Regions from separate parts of the Pseudoalteromonas sp. 1181_04 genome, predicted to be linked through region 1. Evidence: predicted binding sites of a transcription regulator. Region 1 holds the regulator's gene; the other holds the start of a gene.

The links. The regulator ArgR, encoded in region 1, controls arginine synthesis, uptake and breakdown. The targets are predictions, from matches to a motif close to ANTGAATANNTATTCANT.
Region 2: a site for ArgR is predicted at 1,707-1,724, ahead of FW757_RS10855 (arginase family protein). Genes of this name have one in related genera too.

What each region holds. Positions count from the first base shown of each region.
Region 1 is NZ_VXCS01000007.1:81,625-87,760, reverse strand. Features, by position in the region: gene FW757_RS07430 (DUF3530 family protein) at 1-735, opposite strand, end outside; gene rluA (bifunctional tRNA pseudouridine(32) synthase/23S rRNA pseudouridine(746) synthase RluA) at 812-1,465, opposite strand; gene FW757_RS07420 (Dyp-type peroxidase) at 2,960-3,859, shown strand; gene argR (transcriptional regulator ArgR) at 3,879-4,346, opposite strand; gene mdh (malate dehydrogenase) at 4,571-5,506, shown strand; gene ispB (octaprenyl diphosphate synthase) at 5,587-6,136, opposite strand, start outside.
Region 2 is NZ_VXCS01000011.1:96,021-102,156, forward strand. Features, by position in the region: gene FW757_RS10850 (substrate-binding periplasmic protein) at 1-538, opposite strand, end outside; gene FW757_RS10855 (arginase family protein) at 573-1,685, opposite strand; gene udp (uridine phosphorylase) at 2,115-2,870, shown strand; gene cdd (cytidine deaminase) at 2,851-3,783, opposite strand; gene FW757_RS10870 (hypothetical protein) at 3,832-4,209, opposite strand; gene ppc (phosphoenolpyruvate carboxylase) at 4,609-6,136, opposite strand, start outside.

The sequences.
Region 1 (6,136 bases):
GCTAATAGTCGATATAATCGCGTTAAGTTGTTGGTTACGTTTACTGTTTGGTAAATAACTGCTAAGGCTGACAAATGCATCTATGTTGGTATTTGGATATTCGCCATAGTGTTCGAGCAATACTCCCGCAGAGGCACCTTGTGCAATAACAACAATTTTCCCATCTTCATCCAATGCACTTTGATACAACGCATTAAAGCGTGCAATTAAGTTGAGTTTATAATTATCTATTATCGCATTGCTTATATGAGCGATAGCATCAACATGTACAACAGGAGTGGCTGTGTCAGCTGATGGTTCGCCATTGTCTGAACTTGTAGTTTGCTTAGCCGCTGCAGGTTCAGTTGTTTCACTTTCATCCGCAGGTGGCGCTGCCTGCCAATCAATATCGGGTACCGTCATGGCAATTGTGGCATAGCCTAAATCGTTAAGTTGCGTGCGTAAAAAGTTGAGCCCGTTGTTATTGGTAGGTAAGTGTTGCCAATCAGGGATAATCAATACCACACCGCGCTGCTGGGCACTCATGTGTTGGCGATATAAACTTAAAAACTCAGTATCACCAGCGAGTAGCGGTTTTAGTTCATCTTGCGGCATTAGGCGTGATAAATCATTACTGCTGATTGTTGACCATGGTGTGGGTGCAATAAAGTCGGCTGCTTGGGCTGGCATGGCCAAGAAAGTCGCGTAAACCAAACTAATTAATTGCCATACTTTAAACTGTTTGCCGATAGCCATATAAACCACCACGATGAATCAATAAGTTGTTATCGGCGTGTACAGCAAAAAGTTTAGTGTGATTTTAAGCTCGTAATTAAAACTCTGGCTCAGCTTCAAAAGTCATAATTTGTGCTGTTCCCGGGTGAGTGAGCTGTAGCATTTGTGCATGCAATTGCAAGCGCGGGGCAGCAGCCAGGGCATCAGGGTGAGCATAGAGCCTATCGCCTAAAATAGGGTGCCCCAATGACAACATATGCACACGTAATTGATGTGAGCGTCCGGTAATAGGGGTAAGTTCCACACGAGTGGCGTGCAACTCATGCTCCAGTACAGTGTAATGAGTTAAAGAGGGCTTCCCCTTGTCATGATCAACCATTTGCTTAGGGCGGTTTGGCCAATCACAGATCAGTGGCAAATTGACTGATCCCGTTAATGGCTCTAGTTTACCGTACACTCGTGCAACATAGCGCTTTGCAGTTTGGCGTTCTTGAAACTGCATACTTAAATGACGATGAGCCGCTTTATGCATTGCTAAACAAATAATTCCAGAGGTTGCCATATCTAAGCGGTGAACTATTTTTGCCGTAGGAAAAACACGGTTAACGCGAGCTATCAAACAATCGGCGTGTTTAGGATCTTTTCCCGGCACAGTCAAAAGTTCACTGGGCTTGTTGACGATCAGTAAATCATCATCTTGAAATAAAATGGTTAAATACGGATCTAATGGAGGATTGTAGTTAATTAACACGGCCGACCTCAATGATTTATGAGCGCGCTATTTTAGAGAAGTCATCGCTTATACACAATCAATAACGTATTAGATTAGACGCGAGAGTATTAATGAGCGAGTTAATTGGCAAGTAGTCGTTAAGCTGAGGGTATTTTTGGGCAAAAGAAAAGCGCGAACTATCTCTAGTCGCGCTTGCGGAATCTTCTAATTTTTTGCATCCTGCAATTGAACTTAATCAACTCCTAAACTTTACTAATCCATGTGATCACACTGTTACTTATTCGTTCTGCGTGATATAGGCTATCCGTGCCTCTGTCCTATGTGCTTCCTTTTGATCCTTTTGATCCTTTTTGGTAATCTCTATTACCGGTCCTTTACGCATCGTCCTGATGCTATCCCTTAGTTAACAGTTCCATTGCGATACCCTTTAGGGCCTGTCCATCTGTCCGCTTTTATAACATCCTGTTTAACAACTCTCTTGCGAGCCCTGTTGTTATTCCTTTTCGCATCATCTTGACGCTGTCCGTATATTTACTATCCTTAGTGCTACTCATCCTGAGCCTGTCCGTGAATCCATTTTTTCCTAACGTAACCTTTAATTCGAGGTTTATGAGTAATCATTCCTTGTCCGTTTACTCATTTAAGCGTCACTGCTTAACCGATGAAGTAAGTATAGAGAGTATCGGCAAACAAAATAGGCTAAAAATAGTAATGAAAATACAGTCATTATTTTGAAATTTAATAATAGTTATTATATTTCATGTGGTTAGTTTGTTTTTAGACTTTTTTTATGATGCTTTATACTCAATAGCTGTCATAACCGTGAGATATATCGCACAAGTGATTTCCATTATGGGCGTGGTTGCCTTTAATAGTGGATGTAATTGTAGTGTTGCTTAGACGATTTCTAATCGTATATGGTTTAAGTTTATTGCATATATCCCTTAAATGATTAAAAACCAATATCTATTAAGGCGCTTTGTAATTCTTTAAAATAAATGCGACTTGCCGATAAATTAGCGGCTATGAATTGTGGGGAAATTGCTCAACAAGACACGTTTGAGCCGCTATTTAGCGCTTCAAGCTCAAAGGTAGTTGCAGAATTTCTTGGTCAGGGCATATACTTGGGTGCAGATGTATTAACAGCAACTGAATATCGTACTGCTTACGGGGGCTGAGTCATTAGTTACTTATCGTCGAGTAAAGCAAGTTGGGTAACTTTGTGTTCGCCCATACCATCTTGAGTTAATACCTTTTCAATCACAAGGCTGTAGTGCAAATACGGTGACTATTTTAAACCGTCGTTTTGTTGCTCTGCATTTTGTGTATAAAGTTATGATCGATGGACAATAAATTGAAGTTGCTGTTTAATTGGGCCAATCATTTTAGCAAATGAGTAGGTGACAATAAAAATAACACCACACACGGTTAACTTTTTCGCAGATTAAGTGTTTTAGTATTTTTAATTTCATTAAAAACGCCGTGTATGAGATTTTGAGTTAAGGAAATATCATGGCGCAAGCGCAATCTGGAATTTGTGCTGAAGCAAACTTGCACGGTTTACATTTGTTTTTTAATGTATTTGATGGCCACGATGAGTCATTACGCAAAAAATTAAAATACGTTAGCGCTATCCAAGATGAGTTTTCAGATCAGTTTTCTGAATCGATGCTCTCCAGCCTAGTTGCAGTAGGGGCGCAGTACTGGCCGCATATTCTGCCTGAATTTCTGCCTAGTGAATTACAGAGCTTTCCTAATATTACTCATAATGATCATATTATGGGGGCTCAGCCTTTTGATTTATTTGTCCAAATTCGTTCCGATAGGGAAGATGTAAACCATTTATTTGCTTTGCAAATTCTCAAGTTATTTGCCCCCGATGTTGAATTGGTTGAGCAAGTGAGAAACTTTCGATTTTTAGATGGTCGCGATTTTAATGGTTTTATACTCGGTGGTGACACTCCTCATGGTCGCCAAAAGCGCATCACAGCGTTAATCAATAAACCCAACCATTTTGAAGATCAAGGCAGTTACGTACATATACAGCGCTATAAGCATGATTTAAGTGTGTGGCAAAACTTACCTCTGAGTGAGCAAGAGCAAATAATGGGACGCACTCGCTTAGATAATACCTTGATTATGCCAGCGACTGAAAATAGTCATGCTGTACGCACTGAGTTAAAAGATGAGCAAGGGCAACCACTGCAATTAAATCAAAACATGCCTTATGGTGACGTTTACGAACAGGGTATATTAGCGATTAGTTATGCGGCACAGGGAAATGCATTTGAGCAAGTATTACGAAGTCGATTAGGTGATGCCGATTGCTACGATCATTGGCTTGATTTTACTCAAGCCGATATGGGTTCTGCGTTTTTTGCCCCATCAATTAACTTTTTAAAGCAGCTATAAAAAGTTTGAACCGGTAGATTTATACCGTATCAAATAAAATACGCACGCGTTCAAGAGTTACATCAATTTCAGATACTTTAGCTGGAGCGATAAAAATAGTATCGTCACCAGCAATGGTGCCTAGTACGCCATCTGCTTTACCTAATGAATCTAATAGCCGAGCAATTAATTGTGCAGCTCCTGGGCTGGTTCGAATAATGATCATCATTTCGTTATGCATTATATCAATCACTAACTGACGTAATGGGCTTTTCGCTGTAGGTACGCCCATTTCAGCAGGCAAACAATAGACCATTTCTTGTTTGGCATTACGAGTGCGTACCGCGCCAAACTTGCTTAACATCCGCGACACCTTACTTTGACTAATATTATCAAAGCCTTGCTCTTTTAGGGCGTCAACAATCTCACCTTGTGAACCAAAGTTTTCTTCTTTTAAAAGTGCCTTAAAGGCCTTTACTAATGCTTCTTGTTTATCTTGTGGTTGCATATTATAGGTTCTTATTCATAAGTGATGCGCTAATTGTACACAATATTGCATACTTATGCAGTAGTTGTTTGCTTTTGCGATGGATTTTAGTGCTGTAAACCAGCAAGTTTACAACTATGGTCTAAATTATATGTGAAATAAGCAGGATAAATTTGTCTTTAGTCGTTAATTTCATTATCTTTAGAGCCACAAATATTTCCTACCTCAAATTACGGAGAATTCCAATGAAAGTTGCTGTATTAGGTGCTGCTGGCGGTATCGGCCAAGCGTTGTCTTTATTATTAAAAACAGGCTTACCAGCTGGTTCTGAATTATCACTTTATGATGTTGCTCCAGTTGTTCCTGGTGTTGCTGTTGATCTTTCTCATATCCCAACAGACGTTAAAGTTGCAGGCTTTGGTGTTGATGCACTAGATCAAGCGTTAACTGGTTGTGATATCGTTCTTATCCCTGCTGGTATGCCACGTAAGCCTGGTATGGACCGCGCTGATTTATTTAATGTTAATGCTGGTATTATTAAAACATTAGCAGAAGGTATTGTTGCTAACTGTCCAAAAGCATTAGTGGGTATTATCACTAACCCAGTAAATGGCACAGTGCCAATTGTTGCGGAAGTATTCAAAAAAGCAGGTACTTACGACGCGAAACGTGTTTTCGGTATTACCACTCTTGATGTGATCCGTTCAGAAGCATTTGTAGCTGAACTTAAAGGTGTTGACGTTGCAACTGTGAAAGTACCAGTAATTGGTGGTCACTCAGGCACAACAATCCTTCCGTTACTATCTCAAGTTGAAGGCGTTACTTTCACTGATGAAGAAGTTGCTGCGCTTACTCCACGTATCCAAAATGCAGGTACTGAAGTAGTAAATGCAAAAGCTGGCGGTGGTTCTGCAACATTATCAATGGGCGCTGCTGCTGCACGTTTTTGTATGTCTTTAGTTAAAGGCTTACAAGGTGAAGACGTTGTAGATTACGCTTACGTTGCTGTTGAAAATGGCGATGCTGCATACTTTGCACACCCAGTACGTTTAGGTAAAAACGGCGTAGAAGAAATTCTTTCTTACGGTGAACTAAGCGCATTTGAAGAGCAAGCTAAAAACGACATGCTTGATACGCTGAAAAAAGACATCCAAGAAGGTGTTGATTTCATCAACGCTTAATTGCTAAGACGATTGATACAAAAAAGCCTGCATTTGCAGGCTTTTTTATGCTCGAAGGATTTTTATACATTAGGTGTTTATTAGTGATTACGATCAACGGCAATACGAGCCAAGCTAACGAGTGCTTCTTTATACGGTGATTCATCTAATACAGATAAACACGCAATCGCTTTATCAGCTTCTTCGTTGGCTTTATTCATCGTAAACTCAAGTGCTTTGGTTTCATTGAGGGTACTTAGAATAGCTTCTAAGTGATCCATACCATTACTGTGCTCAATAGCATCACGGATCAACTGTACTTGCTCAGCATTACCGTGGCGCATAGCATAAAGTAGTGGCAGGGTAGGTTTGCCTTCGGCCAGATCATCACCGATGTTTTTACCTAACTGCTCAGCATCAGCATTGTAATCAAGTACATCATCCACCAATTGAAAAGCGGTTCCTAAATGCATACCGTAAAGATTAAGCGCTTGCAGTGTCGAGTCGTCTTTTTCGGTAATAATCGCAGCAAGGCCTGTTGCAGCTTCAAATAATTTAGCTGTTTTAGAATAAATTACCTGCATGTAGCTATCTTCGGTGGTATCAGGGTCGTTACAGTTCATTAATTGCAGCACTTCACCTTCGGCAATC
Region 2 (6,136 bases), on a different contig from region 1:
GATTTACACCTTCTTCAAAGCCCTGTGATAATAAAAAGTGATGGCTGTAATTATCTTTTAATACCGCAATTCGGTATTGCTTTGCTTGCTCTAGGGAATCGATAACGATGCTTTTCGAATTCAAAGCATAAAGATAAGTGTTCAACTGTGCTAATTCTGCAATCCAAATAAATTGCTTTTCACGAGAAGTTGAGCGCGCCATAGAAAAAATGCACGTTTGCGGATCGCGCAGTACCATATTAAATGCGGTACTCCAACTATACACTGAGATTGTATAATCGAGTGTTGAAGAAGCTAACACCATTTGAACTTTATCAGCGATATAGCCAACAAGTTGTTCGTTTTCATCAAGATATTGAGCAGGCGGAAAATATTCCGTCACCACATTTAATTTAGCGAGACTTTGATTACTTAAGATTATAAATAAAAAATAACACCACTTAGCCACTCTTGCCCCACCGATTATTACTTTAAGCATCTGTTGATGTAAATTAAATATAACGGCAAATAGCTGATTTGTGAATTTAAAAAGCAGCATGCCGTAGCAGGCTGCTTAAATGAACTGTTATTGACTATGCGCGGTTCATGGCATTAATTAAAAATGCTGAAATTTTTGCACCTTCTCTAAGCGTTGTATCTGAACTCGATTGACCAATCAGTGAACTGTCAGTAAATGGGGCAATTTCCATCATATCAGCGCCAGTGATCGGAAATTCATCAGCCAAAGCAACCAAGATATCCAAAGCATGCTGCGGCGTTAAACCGTTCCCTTCGGGTGTGCCTGTTGCTGATGCAAACTCTTCATCGAGGGCGTCAATATCAAAGCTGACGTAGAGTTCATCAACATTATCAGCTTTAAGCTGAGCAATTACTTCTGCGGCAATTGCCGGCGCGCCTCGTTCGATGATCTCATGGGCCCAATGTTGTTTAACGCCAAAGGTAGATTCCCAGTGTTCTTTTGGCTTACCGCTTGAACGAATACCAAATTGGATCAGATGATGTGGTGCAGGTAAAAACTCTAAAATATGCGTGCACCACGAGCCAAAACATAAATCGATACCTAAACGCTCAACGAGTAAATCGGTATGCGCATCAAAGTGAATAATCGCAGTGCGTTTACCTTGCGCACGCTTTGCCTTCAAATACGCTTTAGTTAACGGGTAACTAATTGAATGATCACCACCAATACCAAAAATGCCTTTATCAGTAAACGTTGCATAAAAGCTATCGCATACATCTTCAGTGATAGACAACGGGCTGACATAATACTCACTGCTTGGATTATCATATAATGCCTGTTGGCAATTACTGATAGTCGCGTCGTTTAAATATTTATCATGCAATAAATGTGGAATAACCCTTACATCACCTAAGTCAAACGACTTTGCCTGAGGCTGCTGATCAATCAATGCTGAACGTAAAAACAACGGCCCCCAGTTGGCGCCGCGTAAAATGCCACCACCACAGTCAGAGCTAATGCCTAAAGTCACCGCTTTATGCTCACTTTGACTAAGTGTATCGAGTGATGCACGCCATAGCGTATCGATATTATCTTCTTGCCCATACAGTTTCATACGCAGCGCCGCTTTACGTTCTTTTGCAGTATTAACCGTAAAAACGCCATCGCCCGGCGGACATAAACAGTGCTCAACTTTACTTTTAAATGTGTGCCATTGTGTGCTCATTGCAATTCCTTACTGTGTGCTTTTGCGTAGTTATGCAAAAGAGCGTTGTTGAAAATAAAATTAATAAAAGATTCACGCGCCGATTTTCACTCGCAATTTTATTACTCTCGCCGCTTTAGCTACATTTTAAATAACTATATAAATCTCTATAATAACAATTGGTTATACTTATTCGTCCAACAACGTATAAACTAAAATAGAGTGCCTAGTAGGATTGATATAGTGTCTATGAATACAAGTCAACTACCGGCGATGACACAAATTAAAGTCAGTTGCTTGAATATTCAAAGAGAATGAATAAATTTGATAACGGACATCCGTCCTGTACAAGGCAATGCATTGTAGTAATTATGCTAAATTGACAACAACTCTTTATAAATTAGCGTTATTAACTGACGTTAGAACAAAAGTTATAAATAAGGCCCCGCTATGGAAAAGGTATTTCACTTAGGACTCACCCGCGACGATCTACACGGTGCAAAACTTGCAATTGTACCGGGCGATCCAGATCGTGCAGCACGTATTTCAACTTTTCTCGAAAACCCAACTTGCCTCGTCCAAACCCGAGAATTTCATGCTTACTTAGGTCAACTTAACGGTAACTCTGTGGTTATTTGCTCAACCGGTATTGGTGGTCCTTCAACCTCCATTGCAGTAGAAGAGCTGGCGCAATTGGGAGTTGAAACATTCTTACGAATTGGCACAACTGGCGCTATTCAACCTCATATTAATGAAGGTGATATTTTAATCAGCCAAGCATCTGTGCGTTTAGATGGTGCGAGCCAACATTTTGCGCCATTGAACTACCCTGCGGTGTCTGACTTTTTCGCCACTCAAGCGATGGTAAATGCGTGCGGTAATTTAGGCATTGATTTTCATATTGGTATTACTGCATCAAGCGATACTTTTTACCCAGGTCAAGAACGTTACGACACTTACTCGGGTTATGTACCAAAAGCATTTCAAGGTAGCTGTGAAGAATGGCAAAAGCTGGGCGTGATGAACTATGAAATGGAATCAGCAACCTTATTTACAATGTGTGCAGCACTGGGGCTAAAAGCCGCCTGTGTAGCTGGTGTGTTGGTTAATCGTACTCGCCAAGAAATCCCCAATGTAGATCACGGCGAGATTGAGAAAAAATCAGTCGCCGTGGTACTCGAAGCCGCTAAACTGCTGTTGGCTTAATATTTAAACTAATACTTTGTAGTACTGGCAAATCAGTGTAACTTGCCAGTACTGCTTGACTGACACTCAACTGATTTCCCTTGCCCTGCGTTTGTAGTAACTCAATCCCTTTGACAACATCTTTAGTCATTGCCAAACCGGCTAAATGCAATTGACTCACCGCACTTTGCAGTGGTGATAAGCTCGGGCTATACGCGGCATTTTCCGCATAACAACCATAAAAATTACCATTTTCGAAAGTACTAATTTTCACTGCGCTGTAATTTTCAGAGTAAGGTACATATGCAGCCAACGCATAACTTAACAACGTTTTATCCAGTTCATCAGTTACAACAAATTCATGCTGTTGTGGAGCGGGGTTAAACAAGCTATAAGAATTACCTAAATCTTGCGGACCAAATGAGTGAGGGAGTAAATCAGCCAGCTTGAATTGCTGCTGCGGTAATAAAATATCAAAGCTCTGCGCATCAGCCAACTCATTCATAAATTGACGACAATAACCACATGGCGCATCACTGATAGCAATTTTAGCTATTTTTTTCGCGCCATTGAGCCAAGCGTTATTAATTGCCGATTGCTCAGCATGAACCACTAAGTTTAATGCTTGTTGTGCAAATTCAACATTCGCCCCAAAATAAAAATGTTGCTCACCGTGTTTATCGTAGCCAACTACAATAGCCCCAACAAAAAAATGTGAAATAGGCACAACTGCAAATTTTGCAGCAATAGGTAAAAAGGCACGCAGTATAACCTCGACAGGTTGCTTATATTGCGCGCACAAAGCTGTGATATCAGCGGTATTTAAAATACCCTTGTGCTGTTTTACGTGAAGATATAACTGCTGCTGTTGTTTTTCACTGAAGCTAAAAACGCAGCTAGTTTGAGTACTTACTGTAGGCGTTAATGAAGACATAGACTAGTTTTATGATTTAATGGCTAACTAGTTTAGAAGGTTCAACGCTTAAATGCTAGGTTGATTTACTAACCAATTTTTCGCGCTGTTAAAACAATCAAAATTTTCTGCTTTTATATCAAAGCGCTGTGCATTTTGTAAGAATAAATCGTGCATAAAACCGTCAAAACTAACAACGCGAGCAATAAAGCAGCTGGATAACCACTTTGACACTGCAGGCATAATAGTCAGTAGATCACTAGCCGGAAATTTATGCGTTAATTCAGACACATCAACGAGTAATTTATTACTGCCGTAAATAGATACATACTGCTGCGCAATTTGATAAAAGTTCATCACATCCTGTGCACTTGCCGTCCCTCTAAGCGTCATCATTATTAATGACGTAGATGCATCATACGTGATGCAAGTAGACACATTTGACATAATTACTACTCGATTATTAGTACAATTGCCATAAAATGACAAAACAGCCGACATTCTAGATAAAAAAAACAGACAGTCAATATCTAGTAGCAAATCAGGTCTGACCAGAGCGTTAATACAGAATAAAGGATGGTTTTTTTTGCTAAAATGATACCAAAAAATACCTTGTTGTAACTAAGTTATAACCTGAAACAGCTTAACGATAGGAAGTAACTGTATTCAATACATCTAAGCTGAACTAAGATTAAATAAGATGTTTAATGCGGATAAATATAACTTACTTGGTAATATATGCGCCGAACCTTACCAGCACAGCGCACTGTTAGTGCTCAATTAACTAATTAATGGACCTCTCGCTGCTAAACACAGCAAAGAAGTCCACACTTAATTATTGGATAATCAACCGGTATTACGCATACCTGCGGCAATCCCAGTCATAGTAATCATTAACGCGTTATCAATGTCACCAGAGCTGCCTTCTGCCGCTTCGCGCGAACGTTTTAACAACTCAACTTGAAGCACATTCAATGGATCCGTATACGGGTTGCGCAAACCAATAGACTCTTTTATCCAAGGTTGATCGGCAAGCAAACTTTGCTGTGGACTTAACGATTGTACCAGTGAAATAGCCTGCTTGAGCTCTTTACGCAGTTTTTCACCTAGTGGTTTGTATTGCTCTTCAACTAAAGCGTCGTCGTAATGCGCACTTAACCAACAGTCCGCTTTACTGAATACCATTTCAAGCATTTCTAGACGGGCTCTGAAAAACGGCCAGCGTTGACTCATCTCATTAAGGGTGTCTATGCCGTGTTTTTCAAGTGCAGCTTGTAAACCAGTTAGTGCCCCAAGCCATGCTGGTAGCATTAAGCGATTTTGACTCCAAGCAAAAATCCACGGAATAGCTCGCAGGCTTTCAACACCACCATTGGGATTACGCTTTGCTGGACGCGAACCAAGCGGTAATTTTGATAGTTCCTGCTCTGGTGTTGCCATTCTAAAGTACGGCACAAAGTCTTCATCAAAACGCACTACATTACGGTAATGCTCACATGACTTTTCACTGATCAATGCCATTACATCACGCCATTCATCTTTTGGCTCTGGTGGTGGTAACAAATTACTTTCAAGCACAGCACCGGCATAGATGTTTAGACTTTCCAGCGCCACATTAGGTAGGCCAAATTTAAAGCGGATCATCTCCCCTTGTTCGGTAACACGCAGGCCACCTTTGAGTGAACCTGGTGGCTGTGAACGCAAGGCTTGCGCAGCAGGTGCGCCACCACGGCCAACAGTACCACCACGGCCATGGAATAAGACTAACTCAATACCGCGCTGCTCTGCCAATTGTACAAGCTTATCCATTGCCTCGTATTGCGCCCATCCGGCAGCCATCATGCCAGCATCTTTGGCTGAATCTGAGTAACCAATCATGACATTCTGTATGCCCTCAGCTTGGCCTCGATACCAGTTATTATCAAGCAATTGAGTAATAACATCGCTGCCTGCATTTAAGTCATCTAAGGTTTCAAATAATGGCGCAACAGGCAGTTTAAAACTACAACCACTTTCTTTTAATAGCAGTTGTACTGCTAATACATCAGAGGCTGTGCGTGCCATTGAAATAATATATAAACCAAACGTCGACGCATCTTGCTTGGCGATTACATCAAAGGTGTCGAGGACTTCTTTTACATCAGCGCTTGGTTGCCAATGTTTAGGAATAAGCGGGCGACGAGAGTTAAGCTCGGCTAATAAAAATGCCTGCTTATCTTCTTCTTGCCATTGGTCGTAATCACCTAAACCCAAATAACGAGTGAGCTCTGAAAATACCTGACTGTGGCGTGATGAGTCTTGGCGCACATCTAGTTTAGCTAAACGAATACCAAAGCTATTAATACGACGTAACACATCTAATAATAAGCCATTG